Massilia sp. METH4: one gene and its partner. The protein of the gene in region 1 interacts with the protein of each later gene in a pairwise test. Links are inferred from orthologs where the notes say so. Each region holds a gene or a part of one and is shown in the gene's direction. Other genes may lie near its edges. The genes, in order: V6Z91_RS11970 and ftsZ.

Region 1 (9,875 bases):
GCGGCCAGCAACGGAGCAATCAGGGTTTTCATGCCGCAAAGATAACAAAAAAGGACGCACGCAGCGTCCTTTTTTAACCCCGAAAATCTTTCTCCAACCCCGGTGACAGGCACCGGCCTTTTGGAAATGTTTCTCGAAACCCGGTGCCTGTCACCGGTGTTCCGGAAATGTTTCAGAAAAGGCGGTGCCTGTCACCGGGGTTCGTGCAACTCAGCTGGCCAGCTTTTGCTTCAGCAGTTCCGTCAGCTGCGCGGGGTTGGCCTTGCCTTTCGAGGCCTTCATGGCCTGGCCGATCAGGGCGTTGATGGCCGCTTCCTTGCCGGCGCGGTATTGCTCGACCGACTTGGCGTTGTTGGCGATGACTTCGTCGACGATGGCGACCAGCGCGCCCGCGTCGGACACCTGGCCCAGGTCTTTTTCCTTGATGATGGTATCGACCAGCGCCGCGTCGTCCGCATTCGCCTCCCACAGCGCCTGGAACACTTCCTTCGCGGCCTTGTTCGAGATCGTGCCGTCGGCGATGCGCTTGAGCATGAGGGCCAGCTGGCCCGGCTTGACGGGGGCGTCGGCGATGTCGACGTCGTTGCGGTTCAGCGTGGAGGACACGTCGCCCATCAGCCAGTTCGCGGCCGCCTTGGCGTTTTCCTTGCCGGCTTCGGCCACCACGGCTTCGAAGTACGTGGCCATCGCCTTGGACGAGGTCAGCACGAGCGAGTCGTATTCCGGCAGCTTGTATTCATTCACGAAGCGCTCGCGCATCACGGCCGGCAGTTCCGGCATCGAAGCCTTCACGCGCTCGATCCACTCCTCGGAGATCGCCAGCGGCGGCAGGTCGGGGTCGGGGAAGTAGCGGTAATCCTGCGCGTCTTCCTTGCTGCGCATCTCGCGCGTTTCCTTCTTGTCCGGGTCGTACAGCCGGGTGGCTTGCACGACCTTGCCGCCGTCCTCGATCAATTCGATCTGGCGGCGCACTTCCACGTTAACGGCTTCCTCGATGAAGCGGAACGAGTTCAGGTTCTTGATTTCGCAGCGGGTGCCGAATTCCTTCTGGCCCTTGGGGCGCACGGATACGTTCACGTCGCAGCGGAACGAACCTTCCTGCATATTGCCGTCGCAGACGCCCAGCCACATCACCAGGCCGTGCAGCGCCTTCGCATAGGCCACGGCCTCCTGCGCCGAACGGATTTCCGGCTCGGACACGATCTCGAGCAGCGGGGTGCCGGCGCGATTCAGGTCGATGCCGGACATGCCATGGTAATCCTCGTGCAGCGACTTGCCGGCATCCTCTTCCAGGTGCGCGCGCGTCAGGTTCACGGTCTTGGTGACGAACTTGCCATCCTTCTCGTAGCCGAACGTCAGCGAGCCGCCCTGCACGACGGGGTCGTCCATCTGGCTGATCTGGTAACCCTTCGGCAGGTCGGGATAGAAGTAGTTTTTACGGGCGAAGATCGATTGCGGCGCAATCTTCGCGCCCACGGCGAGGCCGAAGCGGATCGCGCGGTCGACGGCCTCCTTGTTCATCACGGGCAGCACGCCCGGCAGGGCCAGGTCCACCGGGCTGGCCTGCGTGTTCGGCTCGGCGCCGAAGGCCGTCGGCGAGCCGCTGAAGATTTTCGAATCGGTCGTGAGCTGCACGTGGTTCTCGAGACCGATGACGACTTCCCATTCCATATCTGTTCTTCCTTGTCTCTTGGATGCGCTTACACGCCTGCCGGAGCACGGGTGTGCCAGTCGGTCGCCTGCTGGAACTGGTGGGCGATGTTCAGCAGCTTCGCTTCGGCAAAGTAGTTGCCGATGACCTGCAGGCCCACCGGGCGGTTCGCGTTCTTGTCGCCCTGGCCGAAACCGCAGGGGATCGACATGCCGGGCAGGCCGGCCAGGCTGGTCGAGAGCGTGAAGATGTCGGCCAGGTAGTTGGCCACCGGATCGTCCGCCCTCGAGCCCAGGTCCCAGGCCACGGTCGGGGCCACCGGGCCCATGATCACGTCGCACACGGCATCCGGCCCGGAGAGGACCTTCGCGAAATCGTCGGCGATCAGGCGGCGGATCTTCTGCGCCTTCACATAGTACGCATCGTAGTAGCCATGGCACAGCACATAGGTGCCGACCATGATGCGGCGCTGCACCTCGGGGCCGAAGCCCTGGGCGCGCGTCTTCCTGTACATGTCCTGCAGGTCCTTGTAGCCCTCGGCGCGGAAGCCGTAGCGCACGCCGTCGAAGCGCGACAGGTTCGACGACGCCTCGGCCGGCGCGATCATGTAGTAGGCCGGGATCGACAGCGCGGTGTTCGGCAGCGAGATGTCGACCAGCGTGGCGCCCAGCTTCACGAACTGCTCCAGCGCGCCGCGCACGGCCGCTTCCACGTCCGCCGCAAGGCCTTCGCCGAAGTATTCCTTCGGCACGCCGACGCGCAGGCCGCTCAAGGGTTCATTCAGGTTGCGCGTGAAGTCTTCATGCACGCCGCCCTGTTCCGGCGCGAGGCTCGTCGAGTCGCGCTCGTCGTAGCCGGCCATAGCGGACAGCAGCAGGGCGCAATCCTCGGCTGTCCGCGCCATCGGGCCGCCCTGGTCCAGCGAGGAGGCGAAGGCGATCATGCCGAAGCGCGAGACGCGGCCGTAGGTGGGCTTGATGCCGGTGATGCCGCAGAACGAGGCCGGCTGGCGGATCGAGCCGCCCGTGTCGGTGCCGGTCACGGCCGGCGCCAGGCGCGCGGCCACCGCGGCGGCCGAGCCACCCGAGGAACCGCCCGGCACGGCAGCCTTGTCCCACGGATTCAGCACGGCGCCGAATGCCGAGTTCTCGTTGGACGAGCCCATGGCGAATTCGTCGCAATTGACCTTGCCGAGGTGGACCATGCCCACGCCATGCAGTTTCTCGACCACCGTGGCGTCGAACGGGCTCACGTAGTTGGCCAGCATCTTCGAGCCGGCAGTCGAGCGCCAGCCGCGCGTGACGAAGATATCCTTGTGGGCAATCGGCACGCCGGTCAGCGCATGGGCATTGCCGGCGGCCAGGCGCGCGTCCGCATCGGCGGCCTGGGCCAGCGTCAGCTGGCGGTCAACGTGCAGGAAGGCATTCAGGTCGCTCGCCTCGATGCGGTCCAGGTAATGCGTGGCCAGCTCGGTGGCGGAAATCTCTTTCGACTGCAGCAGCGCGGACAGTTCTTTGAGGGTCTTGGTATGGATGGTCATGTTCTCAACGCGCGTGGATTAGTCGATCACCTTCGGCACCAGGTACAGGCCGTCTTCAGTTTTCGGCGCCACTTTCTGGTAGTCGTCGCGGCGGTTCGGTTCGGTGGGCACGTCGTCGCGCAGGCGCAGGGCGACCTGCATGTGCGCGGCCAGCGGGTGCGCCAGCGGCGGCACGCCGTCGGTATCCACGGCCCGCATCTGCTCGGCCAGCGCGAAAATGCCGTTCAGCTTGTCCAGCATCGCCGCGGAATGCTGCTCGTCCATTTCCAGTTGCGCCAGCTTGGCGATGCGGTTTACGTCATTGGGTGTCAGGGACATGGTCGAAGGGCGCGAAAAGCGCAGGAAATTTTAACAGCAGGTTTCGATAAGACTTTTGTAAGATCGGCCATTTCGGCCTTAAAACACCTGCAATACCGCGTAAATTCACAGTTGCAGGGCCACACTTTTGAGTGGATTTAGGGCAAATAGCCCGTGAATTATAAGGTAGAATGCCGGGTTGATGCGTTGCTGGCCTCCCGGGGGCCGGCGCCCCGTGGCCGCCCTGTTTTGTACGACTCCTGCAGGACTCGGCATGGCCCGGCGCGAAGCCGCCCCTTCCCAGCACATCGCGTCACAGGACACTTTCATAACTGCCCACGCGCGGGCAAGAGCGCTACAGGATACTCATGTTTGGTTTTTTACGCAGGTACATCTCGTCCGATCTGGCCATTGACCTCGGCACGGCAAATACCCTCATTTACGTGCGCGGCTCGGGCATCGTGCTCGACGAACCCTCGGTCGTGGCGATCCGCCAGGAAGGCGGCCCGAATGGCAAGAAGACCATCCAGGCAGTAGGCAAGGAAGCCAAGCAGATGCTCGGCAAGGTGCCCGGCAATATCGAAGCGATCCGCCCCATGAAGGATGGCGTGATCGCCGACTTCACCGTGACCGAGCAGATGCTCAAGCAGTTCATCCGCATGGTGCACGACTCGAAGTTCTTCCGCCCGTCGCCGCGCATCATCATCTGCGTGCCGTGCGGTTCGACCCAGGTGGAACGCCGCGCGATCCGTGAATCGGCGCTGGGCGCCGGCGCCTCGCAGGTGTACCTGATCGAGGAACCGATGGCCGCCGCGATCGGCGCCGGCCTGCCGGTGTCCGATGCCACGGGCTCGATGGTCGTCGACATCGGCGGCGGCACCACCGAGGTGGGCATCATCTCGCTGGGCGGCATGGTCTATAAAGGTTCCGTGCGCGTGGGCGGTGACAAGTTCGACGAGGCAATCGTCAACTACATCCGCCGCAACTACGGCATGCTGATCGGCGAACAGACGGCCGAGGCGATCAAGAAGGCCATCGGTTCCGCGTTCCCGGGCTCCGAAGTCAAGGAGATGGAAGTCAAGGGCCGCAACCTGTCCGAAGGCATTCCCCGTTCGTTCACGATCTCGTCGAACGAGATCCTGGAAGCACTGACCGACCCGCTGAACAATATCGTGTCGGCCGTGAAGAACGCGCTGGAACAGACCCCGCCGGAACTGGGCGCCGACATCGCCGAGAAAGGCATGATGCTGACGGGTGGCGGCGCGCTGCTGCGCGACCTGGATCGCCTGCTGATGGAAGAAACCGGCCTGCCGGTGCTGGTGGCCGAAGACCCGCTGACCTGCGTGGTGCGCGGCTCCGGCATGGCGCTGGAGCGCATGGACCAGCTCGGTTCGATCTTCTCGTACGAGTGATCGCTACCACGTCGGCCGCCGTTGCCGCCCTCGGTGCCATGGTCGGCGCGACGGTGGCCGGGGCGCGTTTGACGTAAGCAGTCGTTAGCAATACCGGAGCGGTTCCCGCGCCAGGCACTTGCCGGCGCGGTCCGCTCCCGTCCTTTCAGGGTCTATGGAATACAGTCCGCCGCCACTCTTCAAGCAAGGGGCGTCCGCGCGCGCCAAGATGATGATCTGCGCGTGCATCTCGATCGCGTTGCTGCTGTTCGATTCGCGGGTCGGCGCGCTGACCGTGGTGCGCCAGGCCGTCGGTACCGTGCTGTATCCGCTGCAGGTGGTGGCCATGCTGCCGCGCGACGCGATGTTGGGCGTGGGCACGTATTTCTCCACGCTGTCCGGCCTGCAACGCCAGGTGCGCGACCTGCAGACGAAGCAGATCGCCATGTCGCAGTCCCTGCAGCAGGCGCAGCTCATGCAGATCGAGAATGCCCAGCTGCGCCGCCTGCTGGAAGCCCGTGAAAAAGTGCCCGGCAAGACGATGCTGGCCGAGATCCTGTACGACGCGCGCGATGTCTTCACCCGCAAGGTGATCCTCAACCGCGGCACCCAGCAGGGTGTGCGGGCCGGACTGCCGGTGATCGACAACCAGGGCGTGGTGGGGCAGGTGACGCGCGTGTTTCCGTTCACGTCCGAAGTCACGCTGCTGACCGACAAGGAACAGGCCATTCCCGTGCAGGTGCTGCGCAACGGCTTGCGCAGCGTGGCTTACGGCCGCGGCCAGTCCGGCAACCTCGACCTGCGCTTCATGGCGCCCAATGCCGACGTGGTGGTGGGCGACATCCTCGTCACCTCCGGCATCGACGGCGTGTACCCGGCCGGCCTGGCCGTGGCGCGCGTCATGCAGGTGGAGAACAGCGCGAACGGCATGTTCGGCCGCGTGGTGTGCCAGCCGCTGGCCGGCATCGAGCGCAATACCCAATTGCTGATCCTGATGTCGCCGCCGGAACTGCCGCCACGGCCTCCGGAAGAAGATACCAGCAAGCCTGTGAAGAAGAAGAAAACGGCCGATGCCAAGGGAGCGGAGGGCGCGGCCGCCGCCGCCGCTGGTGCCGCCCCCGCCGGCACGGCTACGCCCACTGCCGCCGGCCCGGCAACGCTACCCGCGGCGCCGGGCGCGAATGGCGCGCCTGGCCTGCGGCCGGCGGCTCCGGCCCCTGCGGCAACAGCGGGCAACACCGCCGCGCCGCCCGCGGCGGCAACGAACAACGCCGCACCGGTGCCCACGGCAACGACGAACAATGCCGCGCCACGCGCCGTGCCGCCGGCGGCAGCGAGGGAGACCCGATGAACCGTCCGCAGTACATCCTGCTGCCCGTCAGCCCCGTATTCATCGCCATCAGCCTGATGGCCGCGTTCCTGCTCAACCTGATGCCATGGGGCCAGTTCGTCGCCGCGCCGGATTTCGTGGCGCTGGTGCTGGTATTCTGGGGCGTGCACCAGCCGCGCCGCGTGGGCATCGGCACCGCGTTCTGCCTCGGCCTGCTGATGGATGTGCACGACGCCACGCTGCTGGGCGAGAACGCGCTGGCCTATACGCTGCTGTCGTATTGCGCGATCATGATGCATCGGCGGGTGCTGTGGTTCCGGCTGAGCGCGCAGGCGATGCACGTGCTGCCGCTGCTGTTGCTGGCGCAGGTCGTGCAGCTGGCCGTGCGCTTCCTGGTCTCCGGCAAGTTTCCCGGCTGGTTCTACTTTGTCGAGAGCTTCGTGTCGGCACTGCTGTGGCCCCTGATCACGGTGCTGCTGCTGGCGCCGCAGCGGCGCGCGGTCGACAAGGATCATACCCGCCCCATTTGACTCGCCCATCGCCATGACCGAGCTGAAAGACAACGAGCGCGAACTGCACCTGTTTCGGGTGCGGCTGACGCTGCTCGGGTCCCTCGTCTTCATCTGCTTCGCGCTGCTGCTGGCGCGCCTCGTGTGGCTGCAGGTGATCCGGCACAACGACTACATGGCGCAGGCAGAGGACAACCGGATCGCCGTGGTGCCGATCCAGCCGAACCGGGGCCTCATCCTCGACCGCAACGGCGTGGTCCTGGCCCGCAACTATTCGGCGTACACGCTGGAGATCACGCCATCCAAGCTACGCATTCCCCTCGAGGAGATGATCGACGAGCTGGCGACGATCGTGGAAGTGACGCCGAAGGACCGGCGCCGCTTCAAGAAGCTGATGGAGGAATCGAAGAACTTCGCCAGCATCCCGCTGCGCACCCGGCTGTCGGACGAGGAAGTGGCCCGCTTCACGGCGAACCGGTTCCGCTACCCCGGCGTGGAAGTGCAGGCGCGCCTGTTCCGCAACTATCCGCTGGGCGAAACCGCCTCGCACGTGATCGGCTACATCGGCCGCATCAACCAGAAGGAAGCCAAGGCGATCGAGGAAAGCGAGCACGCCGCCAACTACAACGGCACCGACTACATCGGCAAGGAAGGGCTGGAGAAAAGCTACGAGAAGCACCTGCACGGCATCACCGGTTACGAGGAAGTGGAAGTCTCGGCCGGCGGGCGCGCAATCCGCACGCTGTCGCGCACGCCGCCCACGTCCGGCAGCAACCTGATCCTCTCGATCGACATCGAACTGCAGAAGATTGCCGAGGAAGCGTTCGGCGAATGGCGCGGCGCGCTGGTGGCGATCGAACCGTCGACCGGCGACGTGCTGGCCTATGTATCCCGGCCGGGCTACGACCCGAACCTGTTCGTGGACGGCATCGATACGCAGAGCTGGAACGAATTGAACACGTCGCTGGACCGCCCGATGGTGAACCGGCCGCTGTCCGGCACCTACGCACCCGGTTCCACCTTCAAGCCGTTCATGGCGCTGGCCGCGCTGGAGACGGGCAAGCGCACGCCGTCGCAGGCGATCTTCGACCCCGGCTATATGTACCTCGGCAATCACAAGTTCCGCGACGACGTGCCCGGCGGCCACGGCACGGTGGACCTGCGCAAGTCGATCGTCGTTTCCTGCAACACGTATTACTACCAGCTGGGCCGCGACATGGGGATCGACATGATCCACGACTTCATGAAGCCGTTCGGTTTCGGCCAGAAGACCGGCATCGACCTGGAAAACGAAAAGACGGGCGTGCTGCCGTCGAAGGAATGGAAGCAGGCGCGCTACAAGAAGAATCCGGCCGCCGGCAAGTGGGTGGGGGGCGACACGATCTCCGTGTCGAACGGTTCGGGCTACAACTCCTATACGCCGCTGCAGATCGCGCACGCGGTGGCGAACCTGGCCAACAACGGCATCGTGATGAAGCCGCACCTGGTCAAGATCATCGAGGACGGCGGCACCCGCGCGCGCACCCTGACGGTGCCGAAGGAGAGCTACCGCATCCCGCTGAAGCAGCAGAACATCGACCTGATCAAGGATGCGATGGTGGGCGTGGTGAGCGAGCAGGGCGGCACCGCCACGCGTGCCTTCGCGGGCGTGCAATACACGGTGGGCGGCAAGACGGGTACCGCCCAGGTTGTGGGCATCAAGGCCAACGAGAAGTACAACGCCAAGACGCTGGCCGAGCGGCTGCGCGACAATGCGCTGTTCGTGGCCTTCGCCCCGGCCGACAAGCCGCGCATCGTGCTGGCCATGGTGGTCGAGAACGCCGGCTTCGGCGGCGCCGTGGCCGCGCCGATCGCCCGCAAGGTGCTCGACTACCACATGCTCGGCAAGCGCCCGACCGAGAAGAACACCGACAAGGTGCCGAAGGAAGATGCCGAGGTGATCGAGCCCATCGAAGGCCCGCTGGCCGAGGAAGAGGCGGCCCTCGCGCGCGAACAGCTGGCGGCGCAGCAGGCGCAGGGCGGCCAGGCCGCCTCGCCCGCGGCCCCCGCGCAACCGGCGGCGCCGGGCACGACACCGAACGCCGCGCGCAAGCCGGCCGCGCCGCCGCCCGCGCCGGGCCTGGTGCCGGTGCGCCCCGCCACCACGGCACCGCCGGCCGCACAGGCGCCGGCACCCGCGCGGCAGGCTACCGGGGGCGCTCCGGCGGCGCAGGCACCCGCGCGCCAAGCCACCGTGGCCGCTCCGGCGGCGCAGGCACCGGCACCGGTCCCTGCGCGGCCGGCGCAGCAACCGGCGGCCGTCCCGCCAAGGAACAGGGAATAGTATGCGCATCAATGAACGGCGCTCGCTGTGGCGGCGCGTGAAACCTTATGTGGCGGTGTTCGACCCGCCGCTGCTGACCTTGCTGGTGCTGCTGCTGACGACCAGCCTGGTCACGCTGTACTCGGCCAGCCTGGATATTCCCGGCAAGATCGAGGACCAGCTGCGCAATATCGCCATGTGCGTGCTCGTCATGTGGATCACGGCGAACATTTCGCCGCAGAACATGGCCCGTATCGCGGTGCCGGCCTACGCGGTCACCGTGCTGCTGCTGGTGGCGGTGGCGCTGTTCGGCACCATCAAGCTGGGCGCGCGGCGCTGGCTGCACATCGGCATCATCGACATCCAGCCCTCCGAGCTGGCCAAGATCGCGGTGCCGCTGATGCTGGCGTGGTACTTCCAGCACCAGCAGGGGCACCTGCGATGGCATACCTATCTGATCGGCGCCCTGCTGCTGCTGGTGCCGGTGGGCCTCGTGATGCGGCAGCCGGACCTCGGCACGTCGCTGCTGGTGGTCGCCGCCGGTTTCGCCGTGATCTATCTCGCCGGGCTGCCGTGGCGCGCGATGGCGGCACTGGCGATCGCCGGCGCTTGCTTCATGCCGGTAGCCTGGTCCATGATGCACGACTACCAGCGCGAACGGGTGATGACGCTGATCGACCCGACCGCCGACCCGCTGGGCAAGGGCTTCCACATCATCCAGTCGACCATCGCGATCGGCTCGGGCGGCATCATGGGCAAGGGCTGGACCAAGGGCACGCAGACCCACCTCGAATTCATTCCCGAGCGCACGACGGACTTCATCTTTTCCGTCTACTCCGAGGAATTCGGCCTGGC
Region 2 (9,864 bases), 220 kb from region 1 along the record:
GAATTCATCGTGGACAGCCAGGAAGACGTGCGCGAGCCGATCGGCATGAGCGGCATCCGGCTGGAGGTGAAAGTACATATCGTCACGGGCGCGGTGAGCGCCGTGCAAAACATCGTCAAGTGCGTGCGGCGCTGCGGGCTCGAGGTCTCGGACCTGATCCTGCAGCCGATGGCATCCGCGGATGCCGTGCTCACGCCGGACGAAAAGGAATTGGGTGTAGTGCTGATCGATATCGGCGGCGGCACCACCGACGTTGCAGTGTTCTCGGACGGCGCGATCCGCCATACGGCAGTGATCCCGATCGCCGGTGACCAGATCACCAACGACATCGCGATGGCCTTGCGGACGCCCACGTCCGAAGCGGAGGAAATTAAGATCCGCTACGGCGTGGCAAAGCAGGTACTGGCGGATCCGGGTGAACACCTGGAAGTGCCGGGCCTGGGCGACCGCGGCCCCCGCAACCTGTCCCGCCAGGCGCTGGCTGCCGTCATCGAGCCGCGCGTGGAGGAACTGTTCGCCATGGTGCACCAGGTGGTGCGCGAGTCCGGATACGAGGGCGTGCTCTCGTCCGGCATCGTGCTGACCGGCGGCTCCTCGATCATGCCAGGCATGGTCGAAATGGCGGAGGACATCTTCCTGAAACCGGCGCGCCTCGGCACGCCGGACTATCGCGGCCAGCTGGCCGACGTGGTGCGCAGCCCCCGCTACGCCACCGTGCTCGGCCTGCTGCTGGAGGCGAAGAAGCAGTATCTGCGCGGGCACATCGTGACGCGCCAGGACGGGTCCGTGAAGGCGGTCTGGCAACGCATGAAGGAATGGTTCCTCGGGAATTTCTGAGGACACAGTAGAAACCAGGGTCGAGTAATTTTAAAATATTCGCGGTCGTCAAGCCCGGTCCTTCTACCGATAAGCAAGGGCTGGCAATTGAAGGGCGCATTCTTCTTCTAGGAGCACATCATGGAGTTCGATATGGTCGATAACGCATCACTGGGAACGGTGATCAAAGTGGTCGGTGTGGGCGGCGCGGGCGGTAACGCGGTGCAGCACATGATCAACAAGGGCATGAGCGGCGTGGAATTCATCGCCGCCAATACGGATGCCCAGGCGTTGTCGGCTTCCAAGGCCGACAACATCATCCAGATCGGCGAGACCGGCCTGGGCGCGGGCATGAAGCCCGACGTCGGCCGCAAGCTGGCCGAGGAATCGCGCAACCGCATCGAGGATGCGCTGCGCGGTGCGCACATGGTGTTCATCGCCGCCGGCATGGGCGGCGGCACCGGCACCGGCGCCGCCCCGATCGTCGCGGAAGTGGCGAAGTCGCTGGGCGCGCTGACCGTGGCCGTGGTCTCCAAGCCGTTCTCGCACGAAGGCCAGAAGTGCATGGAGATCGCCGAAGAAGGCCTGGAGCAGCTGTCGCAGAACGTCGACTCGCTGATCGTGATCCTGAACGAGAAGCTCGAAGAGATCTACGAGGATGAATCGCTGATCGAATGGCTGCAGCATGCCGACGACGTGCTGAACAACGCGGTCGCCGGCATCGCCGAGATCATCAACGTGCCGGGCCACATCAACGTCGACTTCAACGACGTGAAGACGATCATGGGCGAGCAGGGCAAGGCCATGATGGGCACCGCCGTCGCTTCCGGCGTGGACCGCGCGCGCATCGCCGCGGAACAGGCCGTGGCATCGCCGCTGCTGGACGGCATCGACCTGTCCGGCGCGCGCGGCGTGCTGGTCAACGTGACCGCGAGCCGTGGCCTGAAGGGCAAGGAAATCAAGGAAGTCATGGCTGCCGTGCGCGCCTTCGCCGCGCCGGACGCATCGATCGCACAGGGCATCGCTTACGACGATTCGATGGGCGATGCGATCCGCGTCACCGTGGTGGCCACGGGCCTGGGCAAGAACAAGAAGCACGTGCAGTTGGTGCCGCAGCAGATGCTGCGCACGGGCACCCACAACAACCCTTTGAACCCGCAGGCTGGCCTGGCCGGTGCCACCGGTTCCGTGACGATGGGCGCGGGCGTGGCCGGCGGCCACTCGTTCGAAGGCATGAAGGCGCCGGCCGTATGGCGCCGCGAATCGGCTTCCGAGCAGGTGCGCGCGATGGAAAAGAACGGCATGGAAACCTACGACATCCCGGCCTTCCTGCGCAAGCAGGCCGACTGATCGGATTGGATTCGCGGAGTCCTCGCGGGCTCCGTCTTCGCCGGCCTACGTGAGAGGGGCCGGCGCTTTCGAGCGGGTTCGCTCGCGCTCTGGCATACTGCCGGAGCTGCCGCCTCGGGTAGCTGCCCGCGGCGGTTTTTTTTCGCCTAGTTTTTCTGCTTGAGTGAGGAGTACGAACATGACCATCAAAATCGGCGATACCCTGCCGGAAGGCACGCTGTCCGAATACATCGAAGTCGAAACCGAAGCCTGCTCGCTGGGCCCCAACACGTTCAACGTGCAAGACCTCGTCAAGGGCAAGAAGATCGCGATCTTCGGCCTGCCGGGCGCCTACACGCCCACCTGCTCGGCCAAGCACGTGCCCGGCTTCGTGCAGCACGCGGAAGAGTTCAAGGCCAAGGGCGTGGACGAGATCTGGTGCATCGCCGTGAACGACGCGTTCGTGATGGGCGCCTGGGGCCGCGAACAGAAGTCCACCGGCATCGTGCGCATGATGGCCGACGGTAACGCCGCCTTCACGAAGGCGCTGGGCCTGGATGCCGATTTCTCGAAATTCGGCATGGGTACCCGCTCGCAGCGCTACTCGATGCTGGTCGAGGATGGTGTCGTCAAGCAGCTGAACATCGAGCAGGGCGGCAAGTTCGAGGTGTCGAACGCGGAGACGCTGCTGGGCCAGCTGTAAGCAGACTGAGTCGAAGGCAAGGCCGCGCATTGCGCGGCTTTTTTATTGGTTACCACCAGCCGCGGTCATTGAGGACCTTGTGTTTGTAGTAGGACCGATTTGCCATGATGGAGAAAAAGACTGCTCCTCCAAGGTTCACAGGGTTTGGCCGCCGTTTACCTACTTCATTAGACCCAAAATACACGGTGAAAATTATCGAAATCGCCACCACAGTGAGCGTATACGATAATGCGCGCCGCCACATTCCCTTTGCCAGAAAGTAGAGTGCCCCGAACAGAAACGCCCAGATGTTGAAGCCCGCCCTCAATCTGTCATCGAACGGAAGAATAAGCATGTTGGCTCGCGTGGAGCCGCCTGCCCGTTCGATCAGAGCGAAGCGGTTTTTCCAGACCAAAGGCAGTTCGTCGAGCGACGGGGGCAACTTGTGATTACAGCTGAAGCAACCGGAGACGTGGTCTGCCGAGATACCGCAATTTTCGCAGGCATGCATGGAAGGCTCCCGACGTTCGCGCCGACCAGCTCGACGCTTCGACATACAGGATAAGGTCTTGCGCACCATGGATATTGCGCTGATGCAATTCCTCGCTCGATTCCATGCTGGTATGAGACACAAAGCAAAAAAGCCCCGGCCGCACCGGGGAAAAGGGGGAAAACAGGGACAATGCGCGGTCTACCACCAGCTGTCGTCGCCGAGCACGGCATGCTTGTAGTAATCCAGATTCGCGCGCCACGCATACACGATCGCGGAGAGGGCCGCGGCCATGTTCTGGGCCAGCTCAGGCGGCACATTCAACCGTTCGGCGCACCACAGGAATACGAGCGTCATGGCGACGAGCAGGGCGGTCAGCGCGATGCCACGCTTTACCATGCCTTTGCAAAGGTAGTAGACGAATCCGAACAGCAGTGCAAACACATTGCAACGGATGCGAATGCGGGCGATGACGGGCAGCTGGTCCAGCTTCGGCAGTTCGACGCCGCCGGCCCGGTCGATCGCCATGAATTTGTCTCGCCAGACAAGCGGCAGTTTCTGCGGCGCGGCATATTCGAGCGGGACGGCGGGGGTGGGACGGCAAGTGGTGCACAGTGCACTCGTGATGAAATGCGTGCCGCAGTGCTGGCAAATCGACATAAATCCTCCGTGAATTGATCTTGATGACGGCGCGACTATATCGATCGCGTCCAGTTATCAATACGGCAATTGTCAAGAAGGTACTGTAGTTTGCGCAGTGCCAATTTTCCCTGCGGAGTTCTAGAGCACCTCGTCCAATCCGGGCCACCGCGCGTTGTGCACGCTCAGCCGAGATGGCCGCCGCGCCTGCTACGATCGCGCGCCCATGACAGGCGCTGCGTCTGCCGGGCGGTAAGGCCACCCTCGGCCGTTGCGCCCCCAAGATCGGATCTGGGCAGTGCGCAGTTCCGCATCCTCCAGCCCATCCGCTATTGGAGCGACAGGGCTTCTCCCGTCGACCACGGCGCGCGCCAAGCACGCCATGGTCACACTCAGCTAGGCACCGCGTATGACTACAAGACAGAATGTAGTCGGGGTACACCAGATGTTTCTTTTTTCGTAGCCAAAATACAACTACCACGACTCCAAGGGAAAAACGACGCGCTTTTTTGCGTACATGAGCTTTATTTTTGATACAGTTTCGTCAAGCAAAATCTAGTTTTGCTACAAAACGGTTAAAACGCCGACAGAGCGTGGCCACGGCGACTCTTTTCGCTCACCATTGGAGACAATCAATGCACGTCCAGGCACCACCACGCATTCCATACCCTTCCTTCCCGCTGCACCCCATTGCCACCGCCTGCGCGGTGCTCCTGTCGATACTGAGCGCTCCCGCGCTGGGCCAGGATGCGGCTGCTTCGGCCGCCGCCACGTCCACCACAACCAGCACTGCCGAGGGCACCATTGCCCAGGTGAAGGTATCGGGCATCCGCCGCGGCATCGAAGACGCCATATCCGTAAAAAAGGATTCCACGTCCATCGTGGAGTCCATTTCTGCCGAAGATATCGGCAAGCTGCCCGACACGAGCATCGCCGAATCGATCGCGCGCCTGCCGGGCCTGGCCGCCCAGCGCGTGGCCGGGCGGGCACAGGTGATCAGCGTGCGCGGCCTGTCGCCGGACTTCGCCACCACGCTGCTCAATGGCCGCGAGCAGGTGAGCACCGGTGACAACCGCAGCGTGGAATTCGACCAGTACCCGTCGGAGCTGTTGAGCGCGGTCACCGTGCACAAGACACCCGATGCGGGGCTGGTGGGCCAGGGCCTGTCCGGCACGATCGACATGCAGACCGTGCGGCCCCTGTCGTTCCCCGGCCGCACCATTTCATTCAATGTGCGGGGCGAGAAAAACTCGCTGGGCAAGATCGCCAATGCGAAAGACCATGGCCATCGCGTCAGTGCCAGCTACATCGACCAATTCGCCAACCGCACGATCGGCGTGGCGCTGGGCGTGGCGCACCTGGAATCGCCGATCCTGGACAATGAAACGGGCACCTACGAGCCGTTCGACCAGACGCGCATTTCCGGCGTGCCGGCGGGCACCTATGTCACGGCCGGGGTCAAGGCGCTGGCGAAAAGCGGCCGGCTGACCCGCACCGGCGTGATCGGCGTGCTGGAGTACCGCCCGAGCCGCATGTGGACCAGTACCCTCGATGTCTTCGCGTCGAACTTCAAGCAGGTCGACACGAACAACCAGTTCGAAGTCAATCTCGGCGGCTACAACGGCTCCAACAACCCTGCGGGCTTCAACTACACGAGCACCACGATCGTCGACAACACGCTGATCGGCGGTACCGCCACGGGCGCCTACCCGCTGGTGCGCGGCCAGAACAACCACCGCGAAGACCGCATCCGCACGGCCGGCTGGGGCAACCGGTTCAACTTCGGCGACTGGTCGCTGGTCGTGGACGCCAACTATTCGCAGGCCAGGCGCGACGAGACGTACCTGGAGAACAACCTGCAACTGCAGACCGCCGACGGTGGCGCGTTCAACGATCCGCTGATGACGGTGGGGTGGCGCACCGGGCAGTTCGCACATCTGTCCGGCCAGCTCGACTACAGCAACCCGGCCATCCTGCATACGGGCAATTCGATCTATGGCTATGGCAAGACCTATTCGCCGCACCTGAAGGACCGGCTGGCGAGCCTGAAGGTTGCCGCAACCCTGCCGGCACCGGCAGCGCTGGAGAACTACCTGGGCGGCTTCGATGTCGGCGTCAACTACAGCGACCGCACCAAGACCAAGCGCCAGCCCGAAGGCCAGCTGTTCGCCAAGGGAACGCCGACGATCTCCAGCGATCTGCTGTATGCCCCGGTCGACCTTGGGTTCGCCGGCGCGGGCATTGTGCCGTCGTGGAATGTGCCAGCCGTGATCGCCAAATACTTCGACCCGATCAACTACAGCCTGGCGAACAATGCCGGCACGATCAGCCGGGCGTGGGACGTCACCGAGAAGATCACCACGGCCTTCGCCCGCGCCAATATCGACAGCGACATCAAAGGCTATTCCGTGCGCGGCAATATCGGCGTGCAGGTCATCCGCACCGACCAGTCGTCGGAATCGCTGTATGCCGACGCGGCAGGCGTCGCCCACCCGATCGAAAGCGGCAAGAAGTACACCGACGTGCTGCCGAGCATGAACCTCGCCATTGGCCTGGACGACAGCCAGACCCTGCGCCTCTCGCTGGCGAAGCAGATCGCCCGCCCGCGCGTGGACCAGCTCAACGCGGGCTTCAACTTCAGCGTGGCCAGCGGTACCCGGCTGCCGAACGGCAGCGGCGGCAACAGCAAGCTCGATCCATGGCGCGCCAAGGCATTCGATATTTCCTATGAAAAGTACTTCGACAAGAAGGGCTATGTGGCACTGGCCGGTTTCTACAAGAAGCTGGACACGTACATCTACACCTTCTCGGAAACGCGCGACTTTTCGGAGTTCACGCCCGGCACCAACGCCATTTCCAACTTCGGGCAGTACACCACGTCGTACAACGGCGATGGCGGTATCCTGAAGGGTGTCGAGCTGACCGTGTCGGTGCCGCTGGAGCTGCTGACGCCGGCGCTGGATGGCTTCGGCGTGCTGGCCAGCTCGTCCTGGACGGAAAGCGGCATCGACATCAAGGAAGTCAATTCCGCGATCGGCAAGATCCAGCTGCCGGGCTTGTCCCGCAATGTCTCGAACGTCACGCTCTATTATGAAAAGGCGGGCTTCTCGACGCGCGTCAGCGGCCGGCGCCGCTCCGACTATGTGGGCGAGATCGGCAATTTCGCCGGCGATCGCCAGCTGCGCTTCGTGCACGATGCGCCCACGTTCGACGCGCAGGTGGGTTACACCTTCAACGAGGGCCGCTTCAAGGGTCTCGGTGTGCTGCTGCAGGTGAATAACCTGAACAATGCCGCGTATGAAACCTATGCGAACCGCAAGGATCGCCAGCTGGAATACGCGAAGTATGGCCGCACCGTACTGTTCGGCGTGAACTACAAGTTCTGACCGCAAGCCCCATCAGGCCAAGGGGACCGGCGCAACAGCGCCGGTTTTTTGGCCCTGCGGGCTATCCCCCGCCGGGCCGTTTTTGGTTGTTTCCGCAAAACGCCTACGCCGCGGATTTCTTCGCGCGGCTGCGCTTCTTGGGCGCCAGCATGATGCCCGTGCATTCAGGCGCGCCGCAGTGGCAGGCAAAGGCTTTTTTCACGGCAGGGGTATGGCGCTCGTCGTAGATGAGGCCATAGTTGTAGCGCAATTCCTCGCCTTTATCGATATCGCGCGACGCGTGGATGTACACGCGGTCGTCTTCCTCGATCGCTTCGCAGTTCGGGTCGCACGAATGGTTGATGAAGCGCGACTCGTTGCCGCCGGCACCGCCGTCGATCAGCAAGCCGTTGTTCAGCGTGAAAAAGAATGTATGGTTGATCGGCCCGCCCTTCGCGGCGGTGCGGCGGCAGGTTTCATCCCAGTCGACGATTTCGCCGGTGTACTCGATGATGCGGGTACCGGCCGCGATCTTCCGGCGGGCAAAAACGCCCTTGCCGTGGATGGGCGAATCATGCACTTCGAAGAGGGGAGGGGATTTGGATTTGGCGGCGGGCGTGGTCATTCGAATATCATACCCCGCCGTTCACGCGCACGGTTCAACGCTGGCGAGGCGGATACAATATGCGCCCGACAATACCGCAGACAAGAGCCCGCCTTGAAACAGCCAGCCAAGGAAAACCTGCACAGCATTTACGCGATGGTCATCGCCGTGGCGATGTTTTCCATCATGGATACCGCCATGAAGCTGCTCTCGGCCCATTACCCGGCCATGCAGGTGACGGTATTGCGCGCCTTTTCATCGATGCCGCTGGTCTGCGCCTACGTCGCGTACCGCGGCGCCTTTCGCGGCATCTTCAAGGTGAGCTGGCCGCTGCACCTGCTGCGCGGGGCGCTGGGCATCGGCATGCTGACCTTGTTCGCCTACGGCTTGAAGTCGCTGCCGCTGGCGGAAACCTACTCGGTGTTCTTCATCGCTCCCGCGCTGATCACGGCGCTGTCGGTATTCATCCTGAAGGAGAAGGTCGACGGCATGCAGTGGCTGGCGATCGGCGTGGGCCTCGTCGGCGTGCTGGTCGTGCTGCGGCCCGAGGGCACCAGCTTCATTTCCGTTGCAGGCCTGGCGATCCTTGGCTCGGCCGCCTGCTATGCAGTGTCCGCCATCGCGAGCCGCATCCTGTCGCGCACCGACTCGAGCGAGCAGATCATGTTCTGGATGCTCGTGATGATCGGCGGGGGCGCGCTGCCGCTGGCGTGGCCGGGGTGGGTGCCGCTGCGCTGGGACGACTGGGGCGTGATCGTCACGCTGGCCTTCTCCGGCTTCCTCGGCCAGCTGGCGATCACCAAGGCGTTCAGCATGGGCAAGGCTTCGATCGTGGCGCCGTTCGAATACACGGCGCTGGCCTGGGGCGTGGCGATCGACTGGGTGCTGTGGAATACGCTGCCCGACCAGTGGACCCTGGTAGGGGCTGCGATCATCATCGGCAGCGGCATCTACCTGGTGCGCCGCGAGGCGGTGCACAGCGAGGCGGAACACCCCTGAAACCCGCATGTTGTCTTGGTTTTATCCCTTTTTGCAGAGGGAACGCGGGCCCGGGAAAGCCGATATAATCGTGAAATGCTGAAACAACGTACCATCAAAGAACAAGTCCGCACCACGGGTGTCGGCGTGCACTCCGGCACCAAGGTCGAACTGACCCTGCGCCCGGCCCCGCCCGACACGGGCATCATTTTTTCGCGCGTCGACCTGAAGCCGCCGGTCGTCTTCCCCGTCGGCCCTCTGGAAATCGGCGATACCCGCATGGCCACCGTGATGATCCGCGACGGCGCACGCGTGTCGACGATCGAGCACCTGATGTCCGCCTGCGCTGGTTTGGGCATCGACAACCTGTATATCGACGTGACGGCCGAGGAAATCCCGATCATGGACGGTTCGGCGTCGTCGTTCGTCTTCCTGCTGCAGCAGGCCGGCCTCGAAGAGCAGAACGCGCCGAAGAAATTTATCCGCATCAAGAAGCAGATCGAGGTGCGCGAAGGGCAGGGCGCCAACGAGAAGTGGGCGCGGCTGGTACCGCACAACGGTTTCAAGCTGGACTTCTTCATCGAATTCAACCACCCCGCGGTGGACGGTACCGCGCAGCGCGCGCAGATCGATTTCGGCAGCCAGTCGTATATCCAGGCCGTGGCGCGCGCGCGCACGTTCGGCTTCATGCAGGACGTCGAGATGCTGCGCGGGATCGGCCTGGCGCGCGGCGGCTCGCTGGAAAACGCGATCGTGATGGACGAATACCGCATCCTGAATCCCGACGGCCTGCGCTACGATGACGAATTCGTGCGCCACAAGATCCTCGATGCGATCGGCGACCTGTACGTGATCGGCCACCCGCTGATCTGCGCGTACGAGGCGCACAAGTCCGGCCATGCGCTGAACAACAAGCTGCTGCGCGAATTGCAGGCCAATCCCGACGCGTACGAATACGTCA

What was found.
Region 2: the proteins of V6Z91_RS11970 (region 1) and ftsZ interact in binary tests that used the Escherichia coli proteins (3 or more experiments, as listed by UniProt). The link is inferred for Massilia sp. METH4 from one-to-one orthologs.

Annotation. Positions count from the first base shown.
Region 1 is NZ_CP146614.1:2,697,703-2,707,577, forward strand. The notes cover bases 2,913-5,878. They hold V6Z91_RS11970 (rod shape-determining protein), read left to right. Parts: upstream 2,913-3,856; coding sequence 3,857-4,900; downstream 4,901-5,878. Other genes in these bases: gatA (Asp-tRNA(Asn)/Glu-tRNA(Gln) amidotransferase subunit GatA), read right to left, coding at 2,913-3,185; gatC (Asp-tRNA(Asn)/Glu-tRNA(Gln) amidotransferase subunit GatC), read right to left, coding at 3,210-3,509; mreC (rod shape-determining protein MreC), read left to right, coding at 5,055-5,878. Outside these bases: V6Z91_RS11950 (DUF1176 domain-containing protein), read right to left, coding at 1-32; Asp-tRNA(Asn)/Glu-tRNA(Gln) amidotransferase subunit GatB, read right to left, coding at 211-1,671; more of gatA, read right to left, coding at 1,701-2,912; more of mreC, read left to right, coding at 5,879-6,230; rod shape-determining protein MreD, read left to right, coding at 6,227-6,739; mrdA (penicillin-binding protein 2), read left to right, coding at 6,753-9,041; rod shape-determining protein RodA, read left to right, coding at 9,043-9,875. UniProt on the Escherichia coli protein: Forms membrane-associated dynamic filaments that are essential for cell shape determination. Acts by regulating cell wall synthesis and cell elongation, and thus cell shape.
Region 2 is NZ_CP146614.1:2,918,867-2,928,730, forward strand. What follows is about bases 107-3,061. They hold ftsZ (cell division protein FtsZ), read left to right. Parts: upstream 107-957; coding sequence 958-2,166; downstream 2,167-3,061. Other genes in these bases: ftsA (cell division protein FtsA), read left to right, coding at 107-837; V6Z91_RS12970 (peroxiredoxin), read left to right, coding at 2,345-2,848; V6Z91_RS12975 (DUF2628 domain-containing protein), read right to left, coding at 2,898-3,061. Outside these bases: more of ftsA, read left to right, coding at 1-106; more of V6Z91_RS12975, read right to left, coding at 3,062-3,338; V6Z91_RS12980 (DUF2628 domain-containing protein), read right to left, coding at 3,519-3,845; V6Z91_RS12985 (TonB-dependent receptor), read left to right, coding at 4,592-7,342; V6Z91_RS12990 (SET domain-containing protein), read right to left, coding at 7,446-7,946; V6Z91_RS12995 (DMT family transporter), read left to right, coding at 8,082-8,924; lpxC (UDP-3-O-acyl-N-acetylglucosamine deacetylase), read left to right, coding at 9,000-9,864. UniProt on the Escherichia coli protein: Essential cell division protein that forms a contractile ring structure (Z ring) at the future cell division site. The regulation of the ring assembly controls the timing and the location of cell division.